4 regions of the Pantoea nemavictus genome follow, and region 4 is predicted to be linked to each of the others. Evidence: predicted binding sites of a transcription regulator. Region 4 holds the regulator's gene; each other region holds the start of a gene.

Region 1 (3,112 bases), 1.4 Mb from region 4:
TCGGCCATCATCCCGCTGGTATTAATGATGCCGCTCTCGCTGCTGGTCATCTGGCTAGTGGTGCGTGCTATTACGCGCGATTTACGTGTCGCGTCGCGCCAGATTGCCGCCCAGGAAACCCTGCATCCGCATACGCTTTCTCCCGATGGCTTGCCGGATGAAGTGCTGCCGCTGGTGGCGGCCTACAACTCGTTGCTCGATAAGCTGCGCGCCGCCTGGTCGTCACAGCGCCAGTTCCTCGAAGATGCGGCACATGAGCTGCGTACGCCAGTTACTGCGGTGACGTTGCAGCTGGAAAACCTAAGGCAACACATTCAGCCAGGCGAAGCCAGTCGTCAGTTCGATCAGCTGGAAGCCGGCGTCACCCGTACGCGCCATCTGGTCACACAGCTGCTGAATATCTCGCGTCAGGAAGATCAATCGGTGGTCGCCACGGTGGAAACCATCGAGCTGGACGACCTGCTGAAAGAGAGCATTGAACAGCTGATGGTGGTAGCGGATAAGCGCGGCATTGATATCGGTTTCAACGGCAGCGCGCACTATCGTCTGCAGGCCAGCCGCTCCGATTTACGCAGCCTGTTCGATAACCTGATCGGCAACGCCATGCTGCACACGCCGGAGGGCAGCCTGGTGGACGTGCTGCTGCATCGTGTCGGCAATCACACCGTGGTGGATATTGTGGATAACGGGCCCGGCATGGCGGAATCTTTCATCGATCGCGCTTTTGACCGCTTTACCCGTTCGCCCGATGTACAAGCCCAGGGCAGCGGCTTAGGCCTTTCAATCGTGCGCAGCGTGGCGCAGAAGCATCAAATGCAGGTGGCGCTGTCGAATCGTCATGATGCGCAGGGCCAGATTGCTGGCCTGCAGGTGCGCATTACCTTGCCATAACGCACACCGTGCCGTAGCGGCGCAATTTATTGCGCATTATCGCTGCGAGCACGGTGCCCGCTCCAAAACACGCGCGATAAATCGCGCCGCTACATCCTTTCTCTTCATCAAACACGTTTCCTGCTGTACGCGACACGTAAACGGTTGCGGGGTTCCGTTCGCCACCAGGCTTTTATGTGATAACGATCACATTTCCAGTGAATCAAACTGCAACACTTTTTGACAAACGTGACCAAAATCTATTTTCTATGCGTCTGTTACAGGCACATTACGCAAACTTGAAAATCTGGCGCTTCAGACCGGATATGACAACACACTGCCCATCCCCTGGGATCAATTTCACCCGATCGCGGCATCAGCCCGGCGATCACAAGCATGTGGTTAACATAATGAAATATAAAGCGTTGATAGCAGGGGCCTTATTGGCCAGCAGCTGGACTGGTGCGGCACAAGCAGCAGACAGCGATCCGCAGTACGTTTCGGATTGGTGGCATCAGAGCGTTAACGTGGTGGGCAGCTACCACACTCGTTTTGGACCGCAGTTCAATAACGACGTGTATCTCGAATACGAAGCCTTTGCCAAAAAGGATTGGTTCGATTTTTATGGTTACCTCGATCTGACCAACTTCTTTGGCGTCGGCAACAGCAACGCTAACGGCGTGTTCGACCACGGTTCGCCGATGTTCATGGAAATTGAGCCACGTTTCTCGATTGATAAACTGACCGGCACCGATCTGTCCTTTGGCCCGTTCAAAGAGTGGTACTTCGCCAACAACTACATCTATGACATGGGTCGCAACAGCGATAACCGTCAGAACACCTGGTATATGGGTCTCGGCACCGACATCGATACGCACAGCGATATCGGCCTGTCGCTCAACGTGTACGCCAAGTATCAGTGGGAAAACTACGGTGCGGCGAATGAGAACAGCTGGGATGGTTATCGCTTCAAGGTGAAATACTTTGTACCGATTACCGATCTGTGGGGCGGCAAGCTGAGCTACATCGGCTTCACCAACTTCGACTGGGGTTCAGATCTGCGTGATGAGTCCGATCGTTCACGCACCAGCAACTCCATCGCCTCCAGCCACATTCTGTCGCTGAACTACGATCACTGGCACGTTTCTACCGTGGCGCGTTATTTCCACAACGGCGGCCAGTGGGCTGACGGCCAGGAGCTGAATTTCGGTAACGGTCCGTTTGAAGTGAAATCAACCGGCTGGGGTTACTACCTGGTGGTGGGTTACAACTTCTAATCGACACGGTCGCCATTAATGGCGACCCTACGTTGTAGGGTGCGCATTTATGCGCACCTGGTTACAAACCGCATCCACCTTAAATCTGCGGCTTATACGCATTCACCATCCACGGCACGCCGAACTTATCGATCAACATGCCAAAACCGTTGGCCCAGAACGTTGGAGCCCAGCTTTTGGTGATGTTACCGCCCGCCGACAACGCATCAAACCAACGCTTGCCTTGCGCTTCATCCGGCGTGGATAAACTCACGGCAAAACCGCCATACTCCGCCTGCGGCGCGCCATCACTCAGCATAATTTCACCCTGCCCGATGCGCACATGCGCATGCATAATCTGCTCCGGTGAAAAGCTCACGCCTGAGGTGCAGCCCTCATCCTCCACCGGCGTTTCATCCGGCATATCGCCATAGGTCATCTTAAACAGCAGCTCGCCGTCGGTGGCCGCCAGGTAGAACGCAATCGCCTCTTCACAGCGACCGTTGTAGAACACATACGGGGTAACTTGCATGGTCTGTACTCCAAAAAGGGAACGTCCCCTGCAAGTGTAGTGCGCATTATTTATACAACTGCGAGCCAGGCCGCACTCTTACCTTTGCTGACATTGGCGGCGGAACAGTTGAGCCATATAGGCGCTCATCGGCGTCAGCGCGGTATCTTTGCGCTGGATAAGATAGAAAGTGGCCTTCGGCAGCGGTTCGTCGAGATCAAGTGCAATTAGCTGACCGCCGTGTGTCGGGTCTTCAATCACATCGCGCGAGATAATGCTGACGAAGTCGCTCTGCGCCACCAGGCTGGTGCAGGCCATAAAGGTCTCGCAGGTCACCACAATTTTGGGCGCCATGCCGCGTTCGCCAAACATATCGTGTAGCAACCGATAGTAGCTGCCCTGCGGCGTCGGCATCGTCCAGTCGCAGTGCTGCAGCTCTGCCAGCGTGCGCGCGTGCGCCATCGGATGCCCTTTG
Region 2 (3,112 bases), 1.6 Mb from region 4:
CGATCACTATCAGCTGCTGGCGGATTATCGCAGCTATGTGGACACGCAGGACAAGGTGGACAAGCTTTATCGTCAACCGGATAAGTGGCAACGCAGCGCGGCGCTGAATATCGCCAATATGGGGTATTTCTCGTCGGACCGAACCATTCAGGAGTATGCGGATGAAATCTGGCACATTTCGCCAGTGAGGTTGTAAAGCGGGGAATTCCTGAACCAGGTCGCCATGAATGGCGACCCTACCAAACCGCACTGAACCATTGTAGGGTCGCCATTCATGGCGACCAATGTGTTCAGGTTTTAAGGATTACTTCAAAGTAATGCTCTTCACGATCTCATCAGCATCGCTCTGTGCCTGCTGCTGGTTATCCGCTGGCAAGGTAATTTGCAGCGTCAGCAGTTTGCCGTCCACTTTCGCCAGAATCACTGAAGACCATGAAGTCTGGTTGTTGGCAGCAATCACCGTATCCAGCTGCTGAGCCGGCTGATCTTTCAACGTAACCGCTTTGTTCGACACCACCTGCAGCTGCGGATCGCGGCTGCGCTGCTGCTGTTCCAGACGCTGCGCCAGCGCATCAAGCGCTTCGTTAGTTGGATCGCCTGCAATCACGATAATTGCGCGCTGCCCGGTTTCGTCGGCATAGACGTGCATGTTGGTCGATTCAGAGCCGAGTTTGCCGCTCTTGTCAGACATGCCCGCCGGCAGTGAGAAGCTCAGCTTGCCGTCCATCAGATTAACCGTCTGAGCAGACTGGCTGGCGCTGGCACCGTTACTGTTTGCTGCCGCATCATCTTTCTTCTGGTCACATGCCGCCAGGCCGATCACCAGCAGGCCAATACCCACATATTTCACTACGTTACGCATTCTTTTCCCTTTTACATGATTCCAGTCGTTTAGGTTTATAGCCTAAATAATTCAAGCGGCAGAAAGGCGGTAAGCGCGTGAACCCATGAGCTTACATGAGTAAGTGATTAGGTGAACGCGCGCAGCCAACGCATCTGCCGTTTGAAGTATGACGGCTATAAAAACGGAATCGGCGGTTAAAAGCAACCGCCGGTATGTCAGGAAATCTTAGCGTGCCATGGCGTTATGTATAAGTGCAATTAGCCGAAATTGATCTGCTGCTGCGCGGAACGCTCGGCTAATCGCTTCAGCATGGCATTCAGCAGCACGCCATAGGCCGGCAGGAAGAAGATCATGCAGATCAGCACTTTGAAGCTGTAATCCACCAGAGCGATCTCGACCCAATGCGTGGCCATAAACGGGTCTGGACTCTTGTAGAAAGCGATGAAAAAGAAGGCCAGCGTATCGCTAATATTACCGAGGAACATCGCTGCTGCCGGGGCAATCCACCACTGTGATAAACGGCGCAAACGGTTAAAAACGTGTACGTCGAGAATCTGGCCCAGCGCATAAGCCATAAAGCTGGCGCAGGCGATACGCGCGACAAACAGATTCACCTCTTCCAGTGAAGCCCAACCCTGCCATTCGCCCTGATAAAACACGCACGACACAAGATAGGAGATCACCAGCGCCGGAATCATCACCGCCAGAATAATGCGACGAGCCAGCGGCGCGCCAAAGATGCGCACGGTAAGGTCGGTAGCGAGGAAAATAAACGGAAAGCTGAACGCGCCCCAGGTGGTGTGGAAGCCGAAGATAGAAACCGGCAGCTGTACCAGATAGTTACTGGAGGTGATCACCAGCAGATGGAAAAGCGATAGCCAAAACAGCGCATGCATGCGCTGACGTGCAGAAAAAGCAATCATGTAAGACCTTTTTAATAGTGGGGTGAGGGAACCCATTGCCCGTCATACTTCAAGCCGTAGCTGCGTTGGCTGCTCGCACTTGCCGCCTTGCTACAGCTCGAATTATTTAGGGCGGAATATGGTAGCAATTTAAAAATCGGCGGCATCTTAACGCGTTGCGCAATTTATGCAATGGTTAATTTTAACGCAATCGTTATCGCCTTGCGTTGGCTAATTTGCGCGCTAGAATGTGCGCCCATCATCAACAACAGACAGAGAATCATGAGCGATCCCTTTTCTGCGCCTGACCATCAGCTTGATGCCCTTGGCCTGCGCTGCCCGGAACCGGTAATGATGGTGCGCAAAACCGTGCGCAGCATGCAGGCCGGTGAAACCTTGCTGATCATCGCCGATGATCCCGCCACCACGCGCGATATTCCCGGTTTCTGCCGTTTTATGGAACATCAGCTGCTGGCACAACAGACCGAAAGCCTGCCGTACCAGTTTCTCATCAAAAAAGGCGCTTAACGCTGACGCAGTAAGCGCAGTGCATTCGCCGTAACCAGTGCGGTGGCGCCGGAATCGGCTAGCACCGCCAACCACAAACCGGTAAAGCCGAGCAGCGTGGTGACGAGGAAAATCGCCTTCAGGCCCAGCGCCAACGCCACGTTCTGCCGGATGATGGCGCGCGTGCGCCGTGCCAGCACCACCGCGCGTGGCAAAATCGCCAGCTGATTTTGCGTCAGCGCCATATCGGCCGCTTCCAGCGCGACGTCGGTGCCGCTGCCCATGGCAATGCCCATGCTCGCGGCTTTCATGGCGGGCGCATCGTTGATGCCGTCGCCTACCATCGCCAATGATTGCTGTGCGCCCAGCTGTCGCACTGCCGCAACTTTATCGGCAGGCAGCAAACCCGCGCGATAATCAATGCGTAACTCGGCGGCAATCGCGGCGGCTGCGCGCGGGTTGTCACCGGTCAGCATCACGCTATTTATGCCAAGTTTTTGCAGCTCAGCCAGCGCGCTAATCGCCTCTTCACGCAACCGATCGCGCAGCGCTAATGCGCCGAGCACCTGTTGCTGCTGCAATAGCAGCACCACGGTTTGCCCCTGCGCCTCCAGTTCGGCCACCTGCTGCTGCTGTACCTCGTCGAGATATTTGGCTTCACGGGGCGTAAGTAACTGATACGACACGCCATCGATTTCGGCACGAATACCGCTGCCCGCCAGCGTTTGCTGCTGTGAGGCGGGCGGAATGGTGAGCTGACGACGCTCGGCTTCGCTGACAATCGCCTGAGCCAGCGGATGTGTGGAGCCTTGTTCTACCGCAGCAGCGATGCTGAGCAGGCTATTTTCCGCTGTTTCGC
Region 3 (3,112 bases), 3.6 Mb from region 4:
ACGTGGTTGCTGCAGCAAGGCGTGCGCCAGCGGGTGGTGATTCATGCGCCGGAAGGCGCGTGGGGCCAGCAAGCGGACGGAGAAGGGTGTTGGCAACCTGCATGGTGCTTAGCGCCAGAAGAGATTGTTGGCAGCGTGGGGGCGGGCGATGCGTTTTGTGCGGGAGTGTTATACGCCAGCCATGAAGGCTGGTCGCTGACGGACACACTGCGGCTGGCGCATACCTGCGCCTGTTTTAATCTGCATGCAGCCAATGCGCTGGACGGCACGCGGCCACTGGCCGAGATGCAGCGCTGGATGGCTCAGGCAATCTGCGTTTCGCGCGCTGCGGACGAGGGGCGCATTACGTCGGCGGAGAAGACGTAGCCGAGCCCGCGAATAGTACGGATCAGGCTGGGCTGATGCGGATTGGCTTCTATTTTGCGCCGCAGACGCATAATCAGCACATCTATAGTGCGATCGAACACCTCAAGACTCTCGCTGTGCGTCAGCTCCAGCAGCTGATCGCGGGTTAACACTTTTCGCGCGTGCGCCACCAGCGCGCGCAACAGGGCATATTCTCCCTGCGTCAGTGGCACATTTTCACGTTGTGGATTGAATAACTGACAGCGCGCATCATCCAGACGCCAACCGTTAAATTGCCAGCCCTCATCCGCTAAATATTCTGGCTGCGTCAGCCGACCGCAGCGGCGTAGGGCCGCACGCGCACGCGCCACCACCACGCGCGGATTAAAGGGTTTGGCGATGTAATCGTCGGCCCCCATTTCCAGTCCGACTACCATATCCGCCTCTGATCCCATGCCGGTTAGCATGATCACCAGCAGGTCGGGTCGTTGCCGCTGCATCTGCTGCAGCACCAGCAAACCGTTGGTATCAGGCAGCATCATATCCAGCATTACCAGCGAAATGTCCGGATGCTGGGCCAGCAGCGCCAGCGCATCTTTACCCTGATGGCAGCTATAAACGGTAAACACATGCTCATTCAACACATCGTGCAGCAGTTCGCACACTGCACGATCATCATCAACCACCAGAATCGCGGGCTTCATGGACGCGCCTCTTTTGTTACGAAAGGGTTAAAAGCAGTGTAACCCGCGGTTTTTTACCTGCTGATTCAGGCAACAGAAACGTGAGCGCCATCGCCTGGCAGAGTGCGAAAGCGTGCAGTGCCGCAATATTTTGAGCGTTGAACAGCCAGAGGGGAAAACGATTGCGCGGCGCCGGTGCAATGCACCATAATCGCGCCTCGTTCTGGTTCAGAATTATCCTAACCGTAACCGCAATTGAAAACGTAATCGATTGCGTCGGAGAGTGGCATAGCTATTGCTATATGGACAGGGGAAAGCGGAAGGTTTTACCACCTTTTGTCCAGTTTGCTTCGCTTTCAATACAACAATAAGCATGTAAACCACATTGGCAAGGAGCGCGCGCATTCGTGCCGACTCCGCTCATGAGAGATGATGATGTTAGAAAAACTCTTCAAATTAAAAGCGCATAACACAACGGTTCGCACCGAAATCATTGCGGGTCTCACCACCTTCCTGGCAATGGCTTATATCCTGTTTGTTAACCCGAGCATTCTCGGTGCAACTGGCATGGATAAAGGGGCGGTCTTCGTGGCGACCTGTCTGGCGGCGGCGATTGGCTGCGTATTAATGGGTCTGATCGCTAACTATCCGATTGCGCTCGCGCCGGGTATGGGCCTCAACGCCTTCTTTACCTATACCGTGGTTCTGCATATGGGTTACACGTGGCAAGTCGCGCTCGGCGCGGTGTTCTTGTCGGCGGTGATCTTCTTTGCCATGTCGCTTTTCAAAATTCGTGAGTGGATTATTAACAGCATTCCGCTGCCGCTGCGGGCTGGTATTGGCGCAGGTATCGGTCTGTTCCTGGCGATTATCGCCCTGGAAGGCGCGGGTATCGTGGTGGATAACCCAGCCACGCTGGTTGGCCTGGGCGATCTGACCAAACCGGGTCCGCTGCTGGCGCTGCTCGGCTTCTTCATCATTGTGGTGCTGGAAGCGCGTCGCGTCACCGGTGCGGTGCTGATCGGTATTCTGGTGGTGACGTTCATTTCGATGGGCATTGGCCTGACGCCATTTGGCGGCGTGTTCTCCGCTCCGCCCTCCATCGCGCCAACCTTTATGCAGCTGGATATCGCGGGTGCCTTCAACGTGGGGCTGGTCAGCGTGATTTTCGCCTTCCTGTTCGTTGACGTTTTCGATAACACCGGGACATTACTGGGCGTGACCAAGCGCGCGGGTTTAGCGGATGAGAAGGGTAACGTGCCGAAAATGGGCCGTGCGCTGATTGCCGATAGCGCCGCAGCGCTGTTCGGTTCGCTGCTCGGTACCTCAACCACCACCAGCTATGTGGAATCTGCTGCGGGCGTCAGCGCCGGTGGCCGCACGGGTTTGACGGCGATTGTGGTAGCGATTCTGTTCCTGCTGAGCCTGTTCTTCTCCCCGCTGGCGGGCAGCGTTCCTGTGTATGCAACTGCACCTGCGCTGCTGTTTGTAGCGGTGCTGATGGCGTCTGGTTTAGCGGATATTGACTGGAAAGACATCACCACCGCGGCACCGGTTACCGTGACGGCGTTGACCATGCCACTGACCTACTCCATCGCCAACGGTATTGCGTTTGGTTTCATTACCTGGACGGTGGTTAAGCTGCTCAGCGGTCGCACCAAAGAGGTTAATCCGGCGCTGATTATTCTGTCGATTCTGTTTGTGATCAAACTGGGTTGGCTGAGCGCGTAAGTCTTACTTAACGGAAGCCCGCTCGGGCTTCCGTGTCTGCTGTTGCAATCCTCTGCTGATTTTCTGCGTGAGTCCTCGCACTTCTTTTTAATTCCCGCTTCTCATCCCGCTTGCGCCCGTTCACGCTGTGCTTGTTGTTTAATCTTGCCCGCTAAAATAGTGCTGTGAATGGCGGGATCGTGGAATGTCAACGCCGTGCAAATCTGTTTCACTACGGGTGTGGTGGAAAGAGTGAATCAAGGCTATAGAAGAGGATTCGGTAATGGATTACCCCATTAGCGCTACAACTCGTGTGTTCCCACCGCTAATTTTTGATGCGGGTTACAAAGGAGATCGGCAAATGGAACAGTTAA
Region 4 (3,112 bases):
ACCCTATCAGTGGGGCGGTACCTCACCTCACACCGGCTTCGATTGCAGCGGCCTGGTGTGGTACGCCTATAAAGACCTGGTAAAGTTCAAATTCCCGCGCACCGCCAATGAAATGTATCACCTGCGCGATGCGGCACCGATAAAGCGTGAAATGCTGGAGAAAGGGGATCTGGTGTTCTTCCGCATCAACAATCGCGGCACCGCCGATCATGTCGGTGTTTATCTCGGCAATGGCAAATTCATTCAGTCACCGCGCACGGGTAAAGATATTCAGATTAGCGCATTAGGTGAGGATTACTGGCAGAAACACTATGTAGGCGCGCGTCGTATGATGACGCCAAAAACCATTCGCTAGCGGTTGCGCAACGCCAATAAAAAAGCCGGATGCTGTTAACAGCTCCGGCTTTTTTGTTAATGCATGATCGCGGTAAAGCTGAATGCGATAATCATTAACAGTGCGCCAACCGTCGTCATTAGCGCCAGCTTCAAATCAGTATTCATCACGCCTCCTTAGTCACACAATCTTTAGGGTTAAAGCGATTTTCGCACAGCAGTGGGCAAAAATCTCGTGTTATCCGCGCTAGCTTGCTAGAATCGCCGCCTTTCGTTGCGCAACAGATTTCGCGCCTGCTGTATTTACAGCATGATGAAGTGATTTCGCCTGCTAAACACCCCCATTTCGCCCGCTTTTTGGGCTGTAAAAGCATTAGCAGACGCAAACGTTTAACAATATACTTATCAGTAAGTTGCGATAATCCCAGGAGTACCATTTTCATGGCAACAATTAAAGATGTCGCGAAGCGCGCCGGTGTTTCAACCACCACGGTTTCGCATGTCATCAACAAAACGCGTTTCGTTGCGGAAGAGACGCGTAACGCCGTATGGGAAGCGATCAAAGAATTGCATTACTCGCCAAGTGCCGTGGCGCGTAGTCTGAAAGTGAATCACACCAAAACTCTGGGCCTGCTGGCAACGTCGAGCGAAGCGCCCTACTTTGCCGAAATTATTGAAGCGGTAGAAAATCACTGCTTCGATCGCGGCTATACGCTGATTCTCGGCAACGCGCACAACGATTTGCAGAAACAGCGCGCTTATCTGTCGATGATGGCGCAAAAACGCGTCGATGGTTTGCTGGTGATGTGTTCTGAGTATCCGGACGATCTGCTGCAAATGCTGGAAGAGAACCGCAATATCCCGATGGTGGTGATGGATTGGGGCGCTTCACGCGGTGATTTTACCGATACAGTGCAGGACAACGCGTTTCAGGGTGGCTATCTCGCGGGGCGTTATCTGATTGAACGCGGTCATCGCGACATTGGCGCGATTCCCGGCCAGATGGAGCGCAACACCGGCGGCGGACGTCACGCGGGTTTCCTGCAGGCGATGAACGAGGCGGGCATTGCGGTACGTTCAGAATGGGTGGTTCAGGGCGATTTTGAACCTGAATCAGGTTACCAGGCGATGCAGCAGATTTTAAACCAGAAACAGCGGCCAACCGCCGTATTCTGCGGGGGCGACATCATGGCCATGGGCGCGATTTGTGCCGCCGATGAGATGGGTTTACGTGTGCCACAGGATATCTCGGTAATTGGTTACGACAACGTGCGCAACGCGCGCTATTTCACTCCAGCCCTGACGACCGTGCACCAGCCGAAAGCCGAACTGGGTGAAAAAGCGCTGGAAATGCTATTGGATCGCATCACCAGTAAACGCGAAGATCCGCAAACCATTGAGGTGCAGCCAACGCTGATTGAGCGTCGCTCAGTGGCGGATGGCCCGTTCCGCGACTATCGCCGCTAAACCGAGACTTCGCTGAGCCATTCGTGGTTCAGCGTTTCAGCATCCCCGAGATATACCAGTAACCATTCCAGTGCCGGTGACGCACGTTGTTCAGCCCAGCTGACGCAACACGGACTATCCGGAAAGGCTTGCGGCAATGGCAATTCTACCAAACGGTGATTATTCAGCAGCGGCCGCGCCAGATGACCCGGCACCATTCCGACGCACAATCCCGCCTGCAGGCACTCCAGCCCGGCTTCCCAATCCGGCACCACCAGCCGCCGCTGATTATCCAGCGTCCATGTCATACGACGCGGCAGCGCACGCGAGGTGTCTTCCAGCACCAGGGATGGCCACACACGCAGCGTTTCATCATCCAGCAGTTCACTGTTGACCAAAGGATGATCGGGGCTCACCACGCAGCGCCAGTTAAGCGCGCCCATATCCTGAAAAGCAAAGCGCCCGCCGACCGGGATCGCCTGAGTGGCACCAATCGCCACATCAACACGTCCGTCAGCCAGGGCATCCCACACGCCATTGAACACCTCAAAGCTGATGATCAACTCCATATCTGGAAAATGACGATAGAAATCCTTTACCAGTTGTCGGGTGCGCTGCGGTTTTACAATGCAGTCAACGGCTATGCTTAACTCACCGCGCCAGCCATTGGCCAGCTGCTGGCACTGCCTGCGCGTTGCCAGCATTTTTTTGATAACAGACCGCCCCTCCCGCACAAAATGTTCGCCGGCCGGCGTCATTACCACCTCGCGATGTTGACGTTCGAACAGCGGCACCGCCAGCCAGGTTTCAAGCTGACGTACCGTATAGCTGACAGCAGAGGGCACGCGATGGAGCTCCTGCGCCGCTGCGCTAAAACTACCGGTGCGCGCCACGGCATCGACCACTTCAAGTGCATATTCTGACCACATAAATTTGCCTTCAAAAATTTTAACAGCACTGTGCAAATATTAGCGTTTCACAAAGCGCGCTGCATCCTTTTACACTCCCCGCCGTTCAACCTGCCCAAAAGAGAATCAACATGTTGTCGTCTAAAGCATTTATGCCTTACCTTGCCGTGCTCAGTATGCTCGGTTTTCTTGCCACGGATATGTATTTACCTGCTTTTGGCGATATGCAGCGTGATTTTGCTAGCGCGCCGGGCACCATCAGCGCCAGCCTGAGCCTGTTTCTCGGCGGCTTTGCTTGCGCGCAGGTTTTTTGGGGGCCGTTGTCGGATCGTTACGGTCGCAAGCCCATTCTTCTTGCCGGCCTGGCCATTTTCGCGCTCGGCTGTTTGGGGATGCTGTGGGTTACTGACGTGCGCCTGATGCTG

Evidence for each region. The regulator PurR, encoded in region 4, represses purine synthesis genes. The targets are predictions, from matches to a motif close to CANGCAAACGTTTGCNTG.
Region 1: WH298_RS11490 (nucleoside-specific channel-forming protein Tsx) is a predicted target of PurR. The motif match lies at 1,025-1,042, and genes of this name have one in related genera.
Region 2: tusA (sulfurtransferase TusA) is a predicted target of PurR. The motif match lies at 1,951-1,968, and genes of this name have one in related genera.
Region 3: WH298_RS01885 (NCS2 family permease) is a predicted target of PurR. The motif match lies at 1,200-1,217, and genes of this name have one in related genera.

What each region holds. Positions count from the first base shown of each region.
Region 1 is NZ_JBBGZW010000001.1:2,526,640-2,529,751, reverse strand. Features, by position in the region: gene WH298_RS11495 (sensor histidine kinase) at 1-891, shown strand, start outside; gene WH298_RS11490 (nucleoside-specific channel-forming protein Tsx) at 1,281-2,147, shown strand; gene yjdN (VOC family metalloprotein YjdN) at 2,227-2,658, opposite strand; gene WH298_RS11480 (LysR family transcriptional regulator) at 2,737-3,112, opposite strand, start outside.
Region 2 is NZ_JBBGZW010000001.1:2,412,809-2,415,920, forward strand. Features, by position in the region: gene glgP (glycogen phosphorylase) at 1-196, shown strand, start outside; gene WH298_RS10985 (DcrB family lipoprotein) at 305-862, opposite strand; gene WH298_RS10990 (7-cyano-7-deazaguanine/7-aminomethyl-7-deazaguanine transporter) at 1,102-1,767, opposite strand; gene tusA (sulfurtransferase TusA) at 2,029-2,274, shown strand; gene WH298_RS11000 (zinc/cadmium/mercury/lead-transporting ATPase) at 2,271-3,112, opposite strand, start outside.
Region 3 is NZ_JBBGZW010000001.1:387,229-390,340, reverse strand. Features, by position in the region: gene WH298_RS01895 (carbohydrate kinase family protein) at 1-366, shown strand, start outside; gene WH298_RS01890 (response regulator) at 303-1,049, opposite strand; gene WH298_RS01885 (NCS2 family permease) at 1,461-2,759, shown strand; gene WH298_RS01880 (hypothetical protein) at 3,022-3,112, shown strand, end outside.
Region 4 is NZ_JBBGZW010000001.1:3,966,809-3,969,920, reverse strand. Features, by position in the region: gene WH298_RS18335 (C40 family peptidase) at 1-355, shown strand, start outside; gene cydH (cytochrome bd-I oxidase subunit CydH) at 412-501, opposite strand; gene purR (HTH-type transcriptional repressor PurR) at 775-1,800, shown strand; gene punR (DNA-binding transcriptional activator PunR) at 1,797-2,708, opposite strand; gene punC (purine nucleoside transporter PunC) at 2,819-3,112, shown strand, end outside.